Regions from separate parts of the Methylorubrum populi genome, predicted to be linked through region 2. Evidence: riboswitches for the same ligand, from Rfam matches in the RefSeq annotation. Region 2 holds a riboswitch; each other region holds the start of a gene.

Region 1 (4,959 bases), 1.3 Mb from region 2:
GCGCCCGGTGGAGCGTCGATAGACGGGGGATGAGCCAGCGCATCAGAAGCGTCGGCTCGCAGGACAGCGTGACTGGTCCTGCCCGGCCCTGATGCCGCAACTCATCGGCCGCCGTAGCGATGAGGTCGAGTCCGTCGCGCACGGCTTTCGCCAGACGCCGCCCCTCCTCCGTCAGGTAGACGCGGCGGCTGCGGCGCTCGAACAGGGCGACGCCGAAATCGGCCTCGATGAGGCGCACCGCGCGGCTGACCGCGCCGTGTGTCAGGTGCAGGGCGTCGGCGGCACGGCTGAAGCTCTCCAGACGTGCTGCCGCCTCGAAGCAGCGGAGCGCTGCCAGCGGCGGGAGGCGGCCGGCGCCCATCTGTCAGCCAAACTCACCAACACGGTCAGCATTTATCATTTTTCCAGCCATGTCCAAAAGTCTAGCGTGAGCCAGGATGATCCCTTGGAGCGCATCTGTGGCCGAACTGCTCGCCGTCGTCACCATCACCCTCTTGGCCGTCGTCAGTCCCGGCCCGGATTTCGCGATGGTGACGCGCAACAGCCTCGTGCTCTCGCGGCAGGCCGGACTGCTGACGGCGATCGGCATCGGCGGCGGCGTCCTCGTCCATGTCGCCTACACGATCCTCGGTGTGGGCCTTCTGATCCAGCAGTCGATCTGGCTCTTCAACGCACTGAAGCTTGTCGGCGCGGCCTATCTCGTTTGGCTGGGCTTCGGGATGCTGCGGGCGAAGCCGGTAAAGGACGAGCCGAACGCTCCCGTGGCAGCGCTCTCCGACATGATGGCAATCCGGGTCGGGTTCCTGACCAACGCGCTGAACCCGAAGACGACGATCTTCATCGTCAGCCTATTCATGCAGGTCGTCCAGCCAACGACGCCGCTCAGCATCCAGATCGGCTACGGTGCCTTCATCTCGGCCGCGCACATCGTCTGGTTCGTGCTCGTCGCCTTCTTCTTCTCCGCCGGGGGCGTCAAACGCCGCATCCTGCGCGTGCGGCACTGGATCGATCGGGTGTTCGGTGGGATGCTGGTTCTCTTCGGGGTATTGTTGGCGCGGACGAGCTTGGCACGCTAACTTCTCGTCCCGTCGCCGCCGGCTTTCCGTGCAGCCCGTCCAGAAACCGGACGGGAAGCCTCCACAGCCCTTCGCAGCGACAATCTGATTGGGTTGGCATCCCAGTCTCACGAGACCACACGCACCCTCAGAACTCGATCCCCTCCTGCGCCTTCACCCCCGCCGAAAAATGGTGCTTCACGCTGCCCATCTCGGTGACGAGGTCGGCGGCCTCGATCAGGGCCGGCTTGGCGTTGCGGCCGGTCACCACGACGTGGAGGTCGGGGCGGCGCGCCTGCAATTCGGCGACGACCGCGTCGAGGTCGAGATAGTCGTAGCGCAGGGCGATGTTCAGCTCGTCGAGGACGAGCAGGCGGATGCTGGCGTCCGCCATCAGCGCCCGCGCCGTCTCCCAGGCGTTGCGGCAGGCGGCGATGTCGCGGGCCTTGTCCTGGGTCTCCCAGGTGAAACCCTCGCCGAGCGCGTGCCACGCGATCCGGTCGCCGAAGCTCTTCAGGGCGCGGGCCTCGCCGGTGTCCCAGGCGCCCTTGATGAACTGCACCACCCCGACCCGGTGCCCGCGCCCGAGCATGCGCAGCACGAGGCCGAGGGCGGCGGTCGTCTTGCCCTTGCCGGGGCCGGTATGGACGATGAGCAGACCCTTCTCGATCTTTTTGGACGCGACCTCGGCGTCCTGCACCGCCTTGCGCTTGGCCATCTTTTCGCGGTGGCGCGTATCGTCTTCGCTCATCTCAAGGATTCTCGCGTGAGGGTTTGACCGTCAGCGGCAGCCCGGCGACGGTGAGCACGACCCGGTCGGCGTCGCGGGCGAGCCGCTGGTGCAGCCGCCCGGCCGCATCGCGGAACCGGCGGGCGAGCGCGTTGTCCGGCACGATGCCGAGACCGACCTCGTTGGCCACCAGCACCAGCGGGCCCGCCGCCGCGGCGCAGGCCCGCGCCAGCGCCTCGGTGGCCGCGTCGAGATCGGCCTCGGCCAGGAGCAGGTTGGTGAGCCAGAGCGTGAGGCAATCGACCAGCACCGGCCCGGTCGCGGCGGCCACCGCCTCCGGCAGCGCCGTCGGCACGTCGAGGGTGCGCCACGATTCCGAGCGGCGCGCGCGATGTTCGCCGATGCGGACGCGCATCTCGTCGTCCCAGGCCTGCGCCGTGGCGATGTAGAGCCAGGGGGCGGGGCAGGCCTCGATCAGCCGCTCGGCAAAGGCGCTTTTGCCCGAGCGCGCGCCGCCGAGCACCAGCGTCATCCGGTCGGGTGCAGCCTCCGTCATGGCCGTCCGTTTGCACCGGGCTGAGGCCCTCACGCAATGGCGCTTTGCATGGGCACCGACTCCGCGTTACAAGCGGCGGGTGACGGTGCCCCGGCGACGGGGTGAAAAGGGAATGCGGTGAGAGGCTTTTTCGAAAGTCCCGATTCCGCGGCTGCCCCCGCAACTGTGAGCGGCGAGTTCCTGCCACGAGCCACCGGGTGTTCCGGGAAGGCGGCAGGCACGATACCAGCCGCGAGCCAGGAGACCTGCCGTCTGAAACGTTCTGTCCTCGAACGCCGCCGGTGGGGCGGCCGGAGCCCGTGACCCGATGACGACTGCGACCCTTCAGACCCAGGCCACCACCCGCTCGGCCGAGGGCGCCCGCGCGCTCATCGTCGCCGCCTTCCTCGGCCTCGGTCTCGTCTTCGTGGCGGGCTTCGCCCCGGCCACCGTGCTGCACAACGCGGCGCACGACTTCCGCCACGCGCAGAACTTCCCCTGCCACTGATCCGCGCATCCAGCGGCTCAAAGCGGTTCCATGATCACCCGGTTGCTGTCGGCGGCGCTCGTCGCCGGCTTTCTCGCGTCCGTCGTCGCGACGGGCCTTCAGCTCGCGCTGACCTCCCCGCTGATCCTTCAGGCGGAGACCTACGAGGGCGCGCATGCCGCCCTCGCGCCGTCCCCCGCCGCCCCCTTCGCCTCGCTGATCGTCCCGGCCCATGCCCATTCCCACGGCGAGGGTGGGCATGACCACGGCAAGGCGGACGAGTGGCAGCCCGCGCCGGGCCTGCAGCGCATGGCCTTCACCGGGCTCGCCACGCTGGTCGGCGGCGTCGGCTACGCCCTGCTGCTCGCGGCGGTGATGCTGGCGCTTCGCCGCGATCCGACCCCGCAGGGCGGGCTCGTCGTCGGGATCGCCGGCTTCCTCGCGGTGGCGCTCGCCCCCGCCATCGGCCTGCCGCCGGAACTGCCCGGCATGGGCGCCGCGCCGCTCGTGCTGCGCCAGTCCTGGTGGCTGATGACGGTGATCGCCACCGGCCTCGGCCTCTACCTGATCGCCGTGCGGCGGGTGCCGCTGACGATCCTCGGCGGCCTCGTCCTGATCGTCGCGCCGCATCTGGCGGGCGCGCCGCAAGCGATCGACACGGTCTCGTCGCAGGTGCCCCCGGCGGCGGCTGCGCAATTCGCCGCGCGCTCGCTCGCCATCGGCTTCGTGTTCTGGGCGGTGATCGGGCTCGCCTATGGCTGGGCCTGGGGGCTGTTCGGCCGCGAGGCGGGTGCGCGTGCGAATGCCTGATCCCGACACCGCGGTCCTGTCCGTCTGCACCACCTGCCGCGCGGCGGGGGACACCTCCGAGCCGCGCGCCGGGGCCAAGTTTCTGGCCGCGCTGCTCGCGGAGGCCGAGCGCGAGCCGGTGCCGGGCCTGACGATCGAGGGGGCCGAATGCCTCTCGGTCTGCAAGCGGCCCTGCACCGTGGCGGTCGTCTCGCCCGGCCGCTGGACCTACGTCTACGGCGACTTCGACGCCCTCGAAGATCCCGACACCTCCGCCCGCACCATCCTGGCGGGTCTGCGTCGCTACCTCGAGACCCCCGACGGCGTCGTGCCCTGGCGCGAACGGCCGGAGGCGTTTCGCAAGGGCGTCGTCGCCCGCATCCCGCCGCTCAAGGCGGCCCGAGGGGAGACCCCATCATGAGCCTCGTCGAAAAGATCCCCTGCACCATCGTCACCGGCTTCCTCGGGGCCGGCAAGACGACGCTCGTGCGCCACACCGTCGAGAACGCGGGCGGGCGCCGCCTCGCCATCATCGTCAACGAGTTCGGCGATCTCGGCTTCGACGGCTCGTTCCTCGCCTCCTGCGGCATCGAGGGCTGCGACGAGGATTCGGTGGTGGAGCTGCCCAACGGCTGTATCTGCTGCACGGTCGCCGACGACTTCGTCCCGGCGCTGACGAAGCTTCTCGACCGGCCCGAGCCGCCGGAGCACATCCTGATCGAGACCTCCGGCCTCGCCCTGCCCAAGCCCCTGGTCCAGGCGTTCCAGTGGCCGGCGATCCGCTCGCGGGTGACCGTGGACGGCGTGATCGCCGTGGTGGACGGCCCGGCGGTCGCCTCGGGGCTGTTCGCGGAGGATCCGGACGCGCTCGCCAACCAGCGCGCGGCAGATCAATCGGTCGATCACGACAACCCGCTGGAGGAGGTGTTCGAGGACCAGATCCTCTGCGCCGACCTCGTGGTGCTCAACAAGTCCGACCTTCTGGATGAAGCGGGCCGCCAGAAGGTTCGCGCCGAGATCGAGGCGCATCTGCCGCGCGCCGTCGAGATCGTCGCGACCGAGCACGGCCGCCTCGACCCGCGGGTGCTGCTCGGCATCGCCGCCGCGGCCGAGGACGACCTCGACGCCCGCCCCTCGCATCACGGCGAGGGCGAGGACCACGATCACGACGACTTCGAATCCGTCGCCATCCCCGTCGGCGTCGCCGGGAGCCCGGAAGATCTCTCCGCCCGCGTGGAGCGGGCGGCCGAGACCGAGGGCGTGCTGCGGATCAAGGGGTTTGCCGAAGTGAAGGGCAAACCGATGCGCCTCGTGGTGCAGGGTGTCGGCCGGCGCGTCGCCGCCCATTACGACCGCCCGTGGA
Region 2 (4,959 bases):
GCGGCCTGGCCGAGCGCCGCCTCGGCATCGCCCGTGCTGCTGGTGACGTCGTCCTTCGTCACCTTGGTGGCGCGGACATGCTGCCAGAGCTTGTCCTGCTCGGGCAGGCCTTCCCACCGCGACCACGTCGCCTTGAGCTGCCCGGCCGCCTTCACGGCCGCCCACTCCTTCTCGGCGACGACCGCCAGGAAATTGCCCTGGCGCACCACACGGATCAGACCCGGGATGCCCGCGACCGAGGCCTCGTCCACGCTCTGCAGTTCCGCGCCGATGGCCGGCGGGCGGACGACGCGGGCATGCACCATGCCGGGCACCCGGTAATCCTGCATGTAGGTGAAGCGGCCGGTGATCTTCTCCGGGATGTCGACCCGCGCCACCGACTTGCCGACGAGCGCGAAGGCCGCCGGATCCTTGGTGGCGACGGCGGGATCGATCTTCAGGTCGAAGCGCCCGTCCTTGACGAGTTCGGCATAGGTGAGGCCCGGTCCGCCGGCCTTCGGCCGCACGGTGCCGTTCTCGCTCACCAGCGCCTCGGCGGGCAGGCCGAGGCGTTCGCCCGCGAGCCGAACGAGGCGGGCCCGCGCGGTCGCGGCCGCCTGCCGGATCTCGACGCCGCCCTTCTGGATCGAGAGGCTGCCGTAGGTCGGGCCCTGGTCGGGGGTCAGGGCGGTGTCGCCCTGTACGACGCTGACGCGATCGAGGGGCAGGTCGAGTTCCTCGGCGGCCATCTGCGCCAGCGCGGTCTTGATGCCGGTGCCGAGATCGACCTTGCCGGAGAAGATGGTGGCGCGCCCGTCGGCGCCCAGCGCCAGGAAGCTGTCCACCTGATCCGGCGCAACCGGCTTCGAGAAGCCGTTGGTGGCAACCGGCGCGAAGACCTGCTGCGCGAGGGCGTCGCGGCCGCTGAGCGAGAAGCCGACGACCAGGGCGCCGCCCTGGAGGAGCAGGCTTCGGCGGGAAAGTGTGGGCGCGTTCATCGCTGCAACCTCCCTCAGAGCGTGCCGGCGGCGCGCTGGACGGCGCGCACGATCCGCAGGTGGGTGCCGCAGCGGCAGAGGTTTTGTGCCAGCGCCTGCCGGATCGCCGCCTCGTCGGGCTTCGGCGTTTCGTTGAGCAGGGCCGCCGACTGCATGATCATGCCGTTGATGCAGTAGCCGCACTGCGCCGCCTGCTCCTCGATGAAGGCTGCCTGCACCGGGTGGAGCTTGTCCGGGCCGCCGAGGCCTTCGAGGGTCACGATCTTCGCCCCCGCTTTCAGGCCGGAAACCGGGGTGATGCAGGAGCGCACCGCCTGCCCGTCGATATGCACCGTGCAGGAGCCGCACTGGCCGAGGCCGCAGCCGAAGCGCGGGCCGTGCAGGCCGAGATCGTCGCGCAGCACGTAGAGAAGCGGTGTTTCGGGGTCATCCACGGTCACGCGCGTCGCGTTCCCGTTCACGTCCAGCGACATCTGCTGCGCCATCGGGCGTCTCCCTGGAACTATTCTCGAATGCTGGGCCTATACCCGGCGCGGGGCCGGGGCAACGCGACCGGATCGCAGCCAGCGTCTCATTTTCGCAGCGGCCCGATCCGGCTCGGCGCCGCCAGGGAGGTTCCATGTTCTCGTCCGGCTCCCGCCGTTTGGCCCTCGCCGTCGCGCTTGTTCTGGGAGCCGGCCGCGCCGGCGCCGCCGAACCGATCGCGCAGGATTGGCCGGAGCCCGCACGCAAGGCCGCGGCGGCGTTGGTGGAGAAGTACGGCCCTCCGCAGGAGCAGACGGCGACTCTGCTGATCTGGCACCGTAATGGACCCTGGATCCGAACCGTGGTGCACAAGGTGGGGGCCGAGCACGATTTTCCGGCCAAGCACAGCGACGTCGTGGAGCAGATCCTTCCCTACAAAGTGCCGCTCAACCTCTACAGCGCAGTGGCGACCTTCAACGGCAGCGTGATCCCGGATCGGACCCGAGGCACGCTCACGGCCTTCGGTGAAAGTGAAGCCGGGAACGTGCTCAGCCTGAACCTCGCCCGGTCGGTGGTTCGGGGCGAACTCACACCGGAACAGGCGCGCGAGAAGCAGGTCGCTGCGACTCGGGAAATGGGGGAAGGGAAGACGCCCGAATTGGCCACGAAGCTGACGCTCGAACAGCAGCAGGAGGGTGACGTGTCAGACCCGGACACGGCGATGATCCTGCCGCCGGGCCGCACGCCGTAGCTGCTGTGCCCGCGATTTGGGCCAGTGCCTCAGAAGTAAAGCGCGGCCGGCACGACGTCGGATTCGGCGCACCCATTCCCTCGCGCCGCATCGTTAGCCCCATCGACATGGCATCCGCTGGCCGAGATGGAATTGACAGCACCTTCCGGCGGCGAATAGCTAGGCTTCGACGGTTCCCTTCGGGGATCAAAAGGGAACGCGGTGAGGGGTAACCCGATGCCGCGGCTGCCCCCGCAACTGTGAGCGGCGAGCCTTCCGCCACCATGTCACTGGGCAGCCTCGCCCGGGAAGACGGTGAGAGGGCAGCGACCCGCGAGCCAGGAGACCTGCCGTCAGTCGTGGTCACACGCGAAACGCGTCGGGCGGGGTGTCCTGGCGGGTGTCGAAGCCCCGCCATTCCCGAGAGGAGGCGGTGCGCCGAGGCCTCGTTCGCGGTGACGTGCCACTGCCGTTGCCCGAGGCGTCTCGTACCATGTTGCCTGCTTTTCGCACCCGCTCGCCCGCCGAGCGTCTGCCCGCTGCGCTTTTGCTATCGACCGGCGCTCTCGCTCTGAGCTCGACCCTTCTCGCGGCACAGGAGCGCGCGGCGATCACCACGGAGCCGCATGCCGTCGCGCTGGAGGAGCTGGCCGTACAAGGGACCGGGTCCGGCACACGGCTTCTGGCGCGCACGCCCTACACGGCGGCGCCGACCGGGCTGAATCTCACCGCACCGAGCCGCAGCGGCAGCCGCCTCGACCTCTCGCCGCTGGAGACGCCCGCGAGCGTCGAGATCATACCGGGCCAGAAGATCCGCGAGCGCGGGCAGGAGACGGTGCAGGAGGCGATCACCCAGAACGCCGCCGGCATCACGACGATCGGCGCGCCCGGCAACGGTCTCGGCGCCTACACTTCCCGCGGCTTTGCCGGCGTCAATTCGGTCATGCAGCTCTATGACGGAACCCGGCTCTATGTCGGCGCCGGTACGATCACCTACCCGTTCGACACCTGGAACGTCGATCGCATCGAGGTGCTGCGCGGGCCGGCTTCCGTGCTGTACGGCGACGGCGCCATCGGCGGCGTCATCAACGTCGTGCCCAAGAAGCCGGTCGCCGTCCCGATCAACGCCGCACGCGCCGCTCTCGGATCGGACGGCGTGAAGCGCCTTGCCATCGATAGCGGTGGACCCATCGGCGAGAACGTCTTCTACCGCCTCAACGTCAGCGCCAATCAGGCCGACGGCTGGCTGCGCCAGAACGGCGACTTCGCCAATCTCGCGGTCTCGGGCGCTGTGCTCTACCAAGCCACGCCCGACCTCGCCTTCACTCTGTCGCACGATTACGGCTACCAAGAACCGTTGCGCTACTTCGGCACCCCGCTGATCGGCGGCCGGATCGATCCGCGAACCCGGTTCAACAACTACAACGTCAACGACAGCCGCATCGTCTTCGAGGACAACTGGACCCAGTTCAAGACCGAGTGGACGCCCACCGCCGACATCACGATCCGAAATACGGCGTACCGTCTCGTGTCGGATCGGCACTGGCGCAATGTCGAGAGCTACGCCTTCGTGCCGAGCACAGGCCTGATCCGCCGGACCAGCCCGATCGAGATCTTCCATAATCAGGAACAGATCGGCAATCGCTTCGATGCCGCCTTCAAGGGCGAGCTGTTCGGCCTGCGCAACGAGTTCGTCGCCGGCTTCGACGTCAACCACATCAAGTTCTCGCACACCAACAACTCGCCCTATCGCGGCGAAACCAGCGTCGACCCGTTCGTTTTCAGTCCGGGCATCTTTTCCAGCCTCGACCCGACCACGCTTGGCTATCTCACCAGTTCGAATCAGTACTCGCTCTTTGCGGAGAACCGTCTTGTGCTGTCCGATCAGCTCTCGCTGATCGCCGGCGTGCGCTATGACGCGCCCACGGTCCGCCGGGAGGATCCACGCAGCCCGTCGGCCGGATTCACCAAGGATTTCAGCGCGCTCAGCTATCGCTTCGGTGCGGTCTACAACCCAACGCCGGACAGTTCGCTCTACGCAAGCTACGCCACCGCCGTCGACCCGGTGAATTCCCTGATCACCCTGACGCTGGCGCAGAAGGATTTCAAACTCTCGACCGGCGAGCAAATCGAGATCGGCTACAAGCAGTCGTTCTGGGAAGGCCGCGGCGAGTTCACCTTGGCCGGTTACCGGATCAAGAAGGACAACTTGCTGACGGTGGATCCGCTGCGGCCGTCCGTCTCGGTTCAGGTCGGCAGCCAATCCTCGCACGGTGTCGAGGCGTTCGCCTCGCTCGGCCTGTGGGAGAATTGGCGCGTAGAGGGCAACATCGCGCTGCTTCACGCGCAGTACGACGATTTCCAGCAGGCTGTCGGCAGCACGGCCGTCAACTTCGCCGGAAACCAGCCGATCAACGTTCCCGAGCGCGTGGCGAATCTCTGGCTGAGCTGGTCCTTTGCGCCGCGCTGGGAAGCGCGGGCCGGTGTGCAGTTCGTCGGTGAGACTTTCAGCGACTTCGCCAACACGGCCCGGCGGCCGGCCTACGAAGTCGTCAACGCGAGCATCGACTATCGCGTCAGCGAGACTTCGCATTTCAGCGTGCGGGCCTACAACCTGCTCGACAAGGTCTATCCTGTGACCGGGAGTTCGGCGGCGTGGCTGCTGGGGCGCCCGCGCTCGGTCGAAGTCGCATACGCCGTCACGTTCTGAGAACGCCGGCCCCTCCCGTTCGAGCCGGGCGCGTCGGTCCGGCTCGGCGGACGAGCCCTTGCCCTGTGTCGGGGACC
Region 3 (4,959 bases), 960 kb from region 2:
GATCGAGGTCGACATCGCCCTGGGCGCACCCGCCGAGTCGATGGACCGGCTCGACCGGGTGCTCGCTCAATTCGAGCAGTTCTGCACCGTGTCCGAAAGCGTCAAGGCCGGTGTTCCGGTGGCGGTTGCGGTGCGGGACGGGCAGGGCAACCGCCTAAAATAGACAAGCCTGAAAACGAGCCTGAAAACCGGGAGGAGCATCGATGAGCGCGAGCGAACGAGACGTGGCGCGGGAGCCGGAGGATCTGGCCCGGCTCTTCCACGAGCGGGCCAATGCCGGCGATGCCGAGGGGCTGGTCGCCCTTTACGAGCCGCAGGCCGTGGTCGCCGCGGGCGACATCGTGGCGACGGGCCACGACGAGATCCGCCGCTTCTACACGGATCTGCTGGCCCGCAAGTCGGACTTCCCCGAGCCCGAAACGCTGCCGGCGATCCGCAACGGCGACCTCGCGCTGACCTTCGCGCGGCTGCCGAACGGCGCGCTGTCGGTCGAATCGGCCCGTCGGCAACCGGACGGCACCTGGCGCTGGGCGATCGACCAGCTCAAGATCAAGCCCGTCGCCAAGGGCTGACGGGCCGGCTGACGGGTCGGCTGACGTCCGGGGTTGCGAAAGGACGGCCCGTTCGCGGGTCCAGGGCGGAGCCCTGATGGACGGGACGCCGGGGTTCTAACCTCGGCGCCCGGTCAAAGGGATGATCCCTTCGGAATCCCGTCAATTTGCGGAGGCCGAGCGGCGCGGCGTGGCGCTGCGCCGGCTGGCGAAGATGCCCGGGGCGGTGCCGGGTACCACGACGAGACGCCGGACCTCGCCGCGCAGGTAGGCCTGGAGGAAGCGGGTGTAGTTCTTGAACACGACGCAGCCGTTGGAGGCGCCGCTCGGGCCCAGCATGTAGGTGTGGGCGAGGATGCCGTCGCGTCCGTGGATGGCGGCGGAGCCGCCGACGGGATTGAGGCGGATCGCCCGCACTCCGTGGAACAGCGCCTCGCGCTCCCGCAGATCGTAGACGCCGGGCGGCGTGGCGCCGCGCATCCGGACATGGACGTAGTCCGGGTTGTCCTGGGCGACGCCGAGGCCGGAATGGGCTTCCAGCACCTCGCCGTTCGGCAGGGTCACGGTGGCGGCGCTGATATCGTAGACGGCCACGCCCGGTTCGGAGACCGGACCCGGCACGACGCGCCGCCGCGCGGCCGAGTCGACGGCGCCGCTGTCGAGCCCGGCATAGGCCATCGCCCTGTTCGAGGCCGGTGCGGGCGCCGAGGAGCCGGGCAGGTCGAACATCTTCTCGAAGAAGGAGCGGTCGTCGGTCACCGCGGCGCTGAACACGCTGCGGGTCGGCTCGGCCGAGGCACGCGCCGCGGAGGCGGCCGCGACCCGGTTCGACGCCCCGCGGGCGGTTTGCGCGGACTGCGCGGTCTGCGTCCGCGGCTCGAAGCGGAATTCCTCGGGACGCCGCAGCGGCAGCGGCACGGTGAGCGCGACGCGGGCGGTCGGCGCGGACGGGCGCGGCGTGACGGCGGGCGGCACCTCGGCAATCTGAGCCGCCGGGAGGGCGGCCAGCGTCGCGGCCGGCTCGGGCGTCGTCGGCGTCCGGAAAGCGGAGGCCGCCGGAACCGGCTGGACGAAGCCGCCGGTGGCGCCGTCGAGGACCGGCGCGGGGTCGAGCATCCAGGCGAGGGTGCCGGACGCCGCCGGTGCGGGATTGGCCGGTTCGGCCTCGTTCAAGACCTGGGCGGTCCGCGCGGGGTCGGGCGCGGTGCCATCCTGCGGCTGCAGCATTCCGGCCAGAGCGAGGCCGCCGAGCGCGGTGAGCGCGAGCGCCGCGAGAGGCGGCCCGCGCCGACGGCGGACGACGGGCCGGGCGGAGCGACTCTGGACGAGCTCGGCGATGTCCATGCGGGCGGTACTCGACAACGCGGATCCCGCACGGCCTCCCATCGTCGTTTCCGGCTGACATGTGCCAGAATGACAATCGAGAGGGCTTCGCCGATTAGGAAAGGAACAACCTTAAGCCTTCGTCATTGAACGGGATCTTGGTTAATCTTGCCTAAATCGCAGCCGGATCCGTTCAAAAGCCGTTCGCCCCCGAATTGCCGGAGCCGGGCCGGGCCGCCGACGATGTCATCGATGGTCGGAAGGCCGTAGGTCCGGCTTCTGATCGGCCGCCGGGACATGTGCCCAGACTGCCACAGGCGATGTTATGTTGTTACATTTCATCGGCCGACAGGTTGACCCCCCGCCGCAGTGCAGCGAAGTTGCGATAGCCAAGGTTCTCCGGCTGCATCTCCAGATGCAGCCGGGGCTAAGAGGGAATTCGGTAAGCGCGTCCGGGCGAAGCCGAAGCTGCCCCCGCAACTGTGAGCGGCGAGCCCCTGTCAGGGATGGTCACTGGTGCGCGGCACCGGGAAGGCCGGGACGGAGGTGCGGACCCGTGAGCCAGGAGACCTGCCTCGGCGCGATGATGTCTCCCGGGCGGGGTGTTCCGGCGGCGTGCCCGAGCGGCGAGTGCATGTTCATGCGCTCGCGATCGGGCATCCGCCTGAATTCGCGTCCGCACAGCCAGAGCGCACCCCGTGAGAGTTCGGACGAGCCTGAATGCCGTCACTGATGCGAAGCCGGCCCGGCGCCCACGCTGGATGCTGGCCGCGCTGCTCTGCGCCGGCCTGCCCGGCCCGGAGGCGCGGGCGCAGGACTCGGTGGTCCTGGACGAGCTGGCGGTGGAGGGGGAGGGGCGTGGCCAGGGTGTCGGCAACGGCGCGCCGGACGGCCGGACGGCGGCGGCCGGCACGATCGGGCTGATCGGCCCGACGCCGGGCTACCGCGCCGACCGCGCGGTGAGCAGCACGAAGACCGATACGCCCCAGCGCGACGTGCCCCAGATCGTCACCGTGGCGCCGCTGGAGGTCATCACCGATCTCGCCGCCACCCGCGTGGACCGCGTCTTCAACTACACGCCGGGTGTGGCGCAGCAGAACAATTTCGGCGGCCTCTCGGTGTTCAGCTACGCCATCCGCGGCGTGACCACCTCCGAGATCTACAAGAACGGCTTTCCCCTGAACCGCGGCACGCCGCCCCCGCCGGACACGCAGAACGTCGAGCGGATCGAGGTGCTGAAAGGCCCCGGCGGCGGCCTGTTCGGGCGCAGCGATCCGGGCGGCCTCGTCAACATCATCACCAAGCAGCCGACCGCGGAGCGCTTCGTCGAGATGGGGGGCCTGTGGGGCTCGTTCGGGCAGTTCCGCGGCACGGTCGATTCCGGCGGCGCGCTCAACGAGGAGGGCACGCTCCTCTACCGCTTCAACCTCGCCGCCGGGCGCCAGGGCAGCTTTCGCGACTTCGTGGACGGCGACCGGCTGCTCGTCGCCCCCGTCCTGAGCTGGCAGATCACGCCGGACACGCGGATCACCGTCGAGACCGAGTTCCTGCGCAACCGCATCGTGTTCGACCGCGGCGTCATTGCGATCAACGGGCGGCTCGGGCTGCTGCCGATCTCACGCTTCCTCGGCGAGCCGGGCCAGAGCACCGACCAGACCAGCAACACCATGCAGGTGCGGGTCGATCACCGCTTCAACGCCGACTGGCAGATGCGGCTCGCCACCCACTTCAACACCGGCACGCTGGAGGGCGAATCCGCCGAGATCCGCGCCATCGCCGCCGACAACCGCACCGTCTCGCGCGACCGCAACCTGCGCGACTACCGCTGGGACACGGCAATCGCTCAAGCGGAGGTGGTCGGGCGCTTCGACACCGCCGGCATCGGCCACACGATGCTGCTCGGCTTCGAGCGCGAGAGCACCGACAGCCGGGTCGTCTACAACCGCTCGAACTTCCGCACGAGCCCCTACGCCATCGACATCTACGATCCGCGCTACGGCCAGCCGCTGCCGCCGATCACCATCCCGCGCAACAACCTCGAGCGGATCACCAACACCGCCCTCTACGCCCAGGACCAGATCAGCCTCAGCCCGGAATGGAAGGCACTGGTGGGGGTGCGCTTCGACTTCTTCGGGCAGTCCTTCCGCGAGCGCATCCCGCGCTCCCAGGTCGACCAGACCTATTTCGCGGCGACCCCGCGGGCGGGCCTCGTCTACCAGCCGACGCCGGAACTCGCGCTCTTCACCAATGTCGGCACGAGCTTCCGGCCGAATATCGGCCCCGACGCGGCGGCCGTGGCCCGCGACGGCCCGTTCGCCCCCGAGACCGGCATCGGCTACGAGGTCGGGGCCAAGCTCGACCTCTACGGCGGCGCGCTGGCGCTCACCGGCACGGCCTTCCTCGTCGACCGGCAGAACGTGCTGACGCCCGACCCCAACAACAGCGCCTTCTCGCTCGCCGCCGGCGGGGTGCGCAGCCAGGGCTTCGAATTGACCGCCGCCGGCCAGATCACGCCGGAGATCAAGCTGCTGGCGGGCTACGTCTTCGCCGATGCGACGGTGACCAAGGACAACGTGCTGCCGGTGGGCACGCCGCTCATCAACGTGCCGCGCCACTCGGGCAGCCTGCTCGCCGTGCACGAGGTGCAGGCCGGCCCCTGGAAGGGGCTCGGGCTCGGCGGCGGCGTGCGCGGCGTCGGCGAGCGGCCGGCGGACGCGGTCAACAGCTTCTCCCTGCCGGCCTACATCGCCGTCGATGCGCTCGCCTATTACCGCTACGAGAATTTCCGCTTCGGGCTGAACGTCGAGAACGTGTTCGACACCGCGTATTACGAGAGTTCACTGAACCGCTTCCGGGTCTATCCCGGCTCGCCGCGGCGCTTCACCGGCACGCTGACGGTGCGATTCTGATGCGGTTTCGGCCGGACGCCGCATCGGCTTCGCGGACCCGCATCGGCGCCATCGATGCCCTGCGCGGCCTCGTGATGCTCCTGATGCTGGTCGATCACGTGCGGGAGTTCTTCTACCTGCACGCCCAGGTGAGCGATCCGGTGAACCTCGCGGCGACGCCCCCGGGCCTGTTCCTG

The links. A riboswitch is a leader RNA that binds a small molecule or an ion and turns the genes downstream of it on or off. The one in region 2 is predicted to bind cobalamin.
Region 1: linked by a shared signal. The riboswitch ahead of MPPM_RS07310 (CbtB domain-containing protein) and the one ahead of MPPM_RS01200 (TonB-dependent receptor) in region 2 are both predicted to bind cobalamin.
Region 3: linked by a shared signal. The riboswitch ahead of MPPM_RS05700 (TonB-dependent siderophore receptor) and the one ahead of MPPM_RS01200 (TonB-dependent receptor) in region 2 are both predicted to bind cobalamin.

The regions. Positions count from the first base shown of each region.
Region 1 is NZ_AP014809.1:1,589,537-1,594,495, reverse strand. It holds gene MPPM_RS07330 (LysR substrate-binding domain-containing protein) at 1-361, opposite strand, end outside; gene MPPM_RS07325 (LysE family transporter) at 438-1,076, shown strand; gene cobO (cob(I)yrinic acid a,c-diamide adenosyltransferase) at 1,204-1,806, opposite strand; gene cobU (bifunctional adenosylcobinamide kinase/adenosylcobinamide-phosphate guanylyltransferase) at 1,808-2,341, opposite strand; cobalamin riboswitch at 2,408-2,608, shown strand; gene MPPM_RS07310 (CbtB domain-containing protein) at 2,649-2,828, shown strand; gene MPPM_RS07305 (CbtA family protein) at 2,859-3,617, shown strand; gene MPPM_RS07300 (DUF1636 family protein) at 3,610-4,017, shown strand; gene cobW (cobalamin biosynthesis protein CobW) at 4,014-4,959, shown strand, end outside.
Region 2 is NZ_AP014809.1:267,802-272,760, reverse strand. It holds gene MPPM_RS01215 (xanthine dehydrogenase family protein molybdopterin-binding subunit) at 1-977, opposite strand, end outside; gene MPPM_RS01210 ((2Fe-2S)-binding protein) at 992-1,462, opposite strand; gene MPPM_RS01205 (hypothetical protein) at 1,597-2,193, shown strand; cobalamin riboswitch at 2,347-2,541, shown strand; gene MPPM_RS01200 (TonB-dependent receptor) at 2,666-4,882, shown strand.
Region 3 is NZ_AP014809.1:1,227,922-1,232,880, reverse strand. It holds gene MPPM_RS05715 (OsmC family protein) at 1-163, shown strand, start outside; gene MPPM_RS05710 (YybH family protein) at 204-572, shown strand; gene MPPM_RS05705 (DUF2778 domain-containing protein) at 714-1,895, opposite strand; cobalamin riboswitch at 2,250-2,466, shown strand; gene MPPM_RS05700 (TonB-dependent siderophore receptor) at 2,573-4,783, shown strand; gene MPPM_RS05695 (acetyltransferase domain-containing protein) at 4,783-4,959, shown strand, end outside.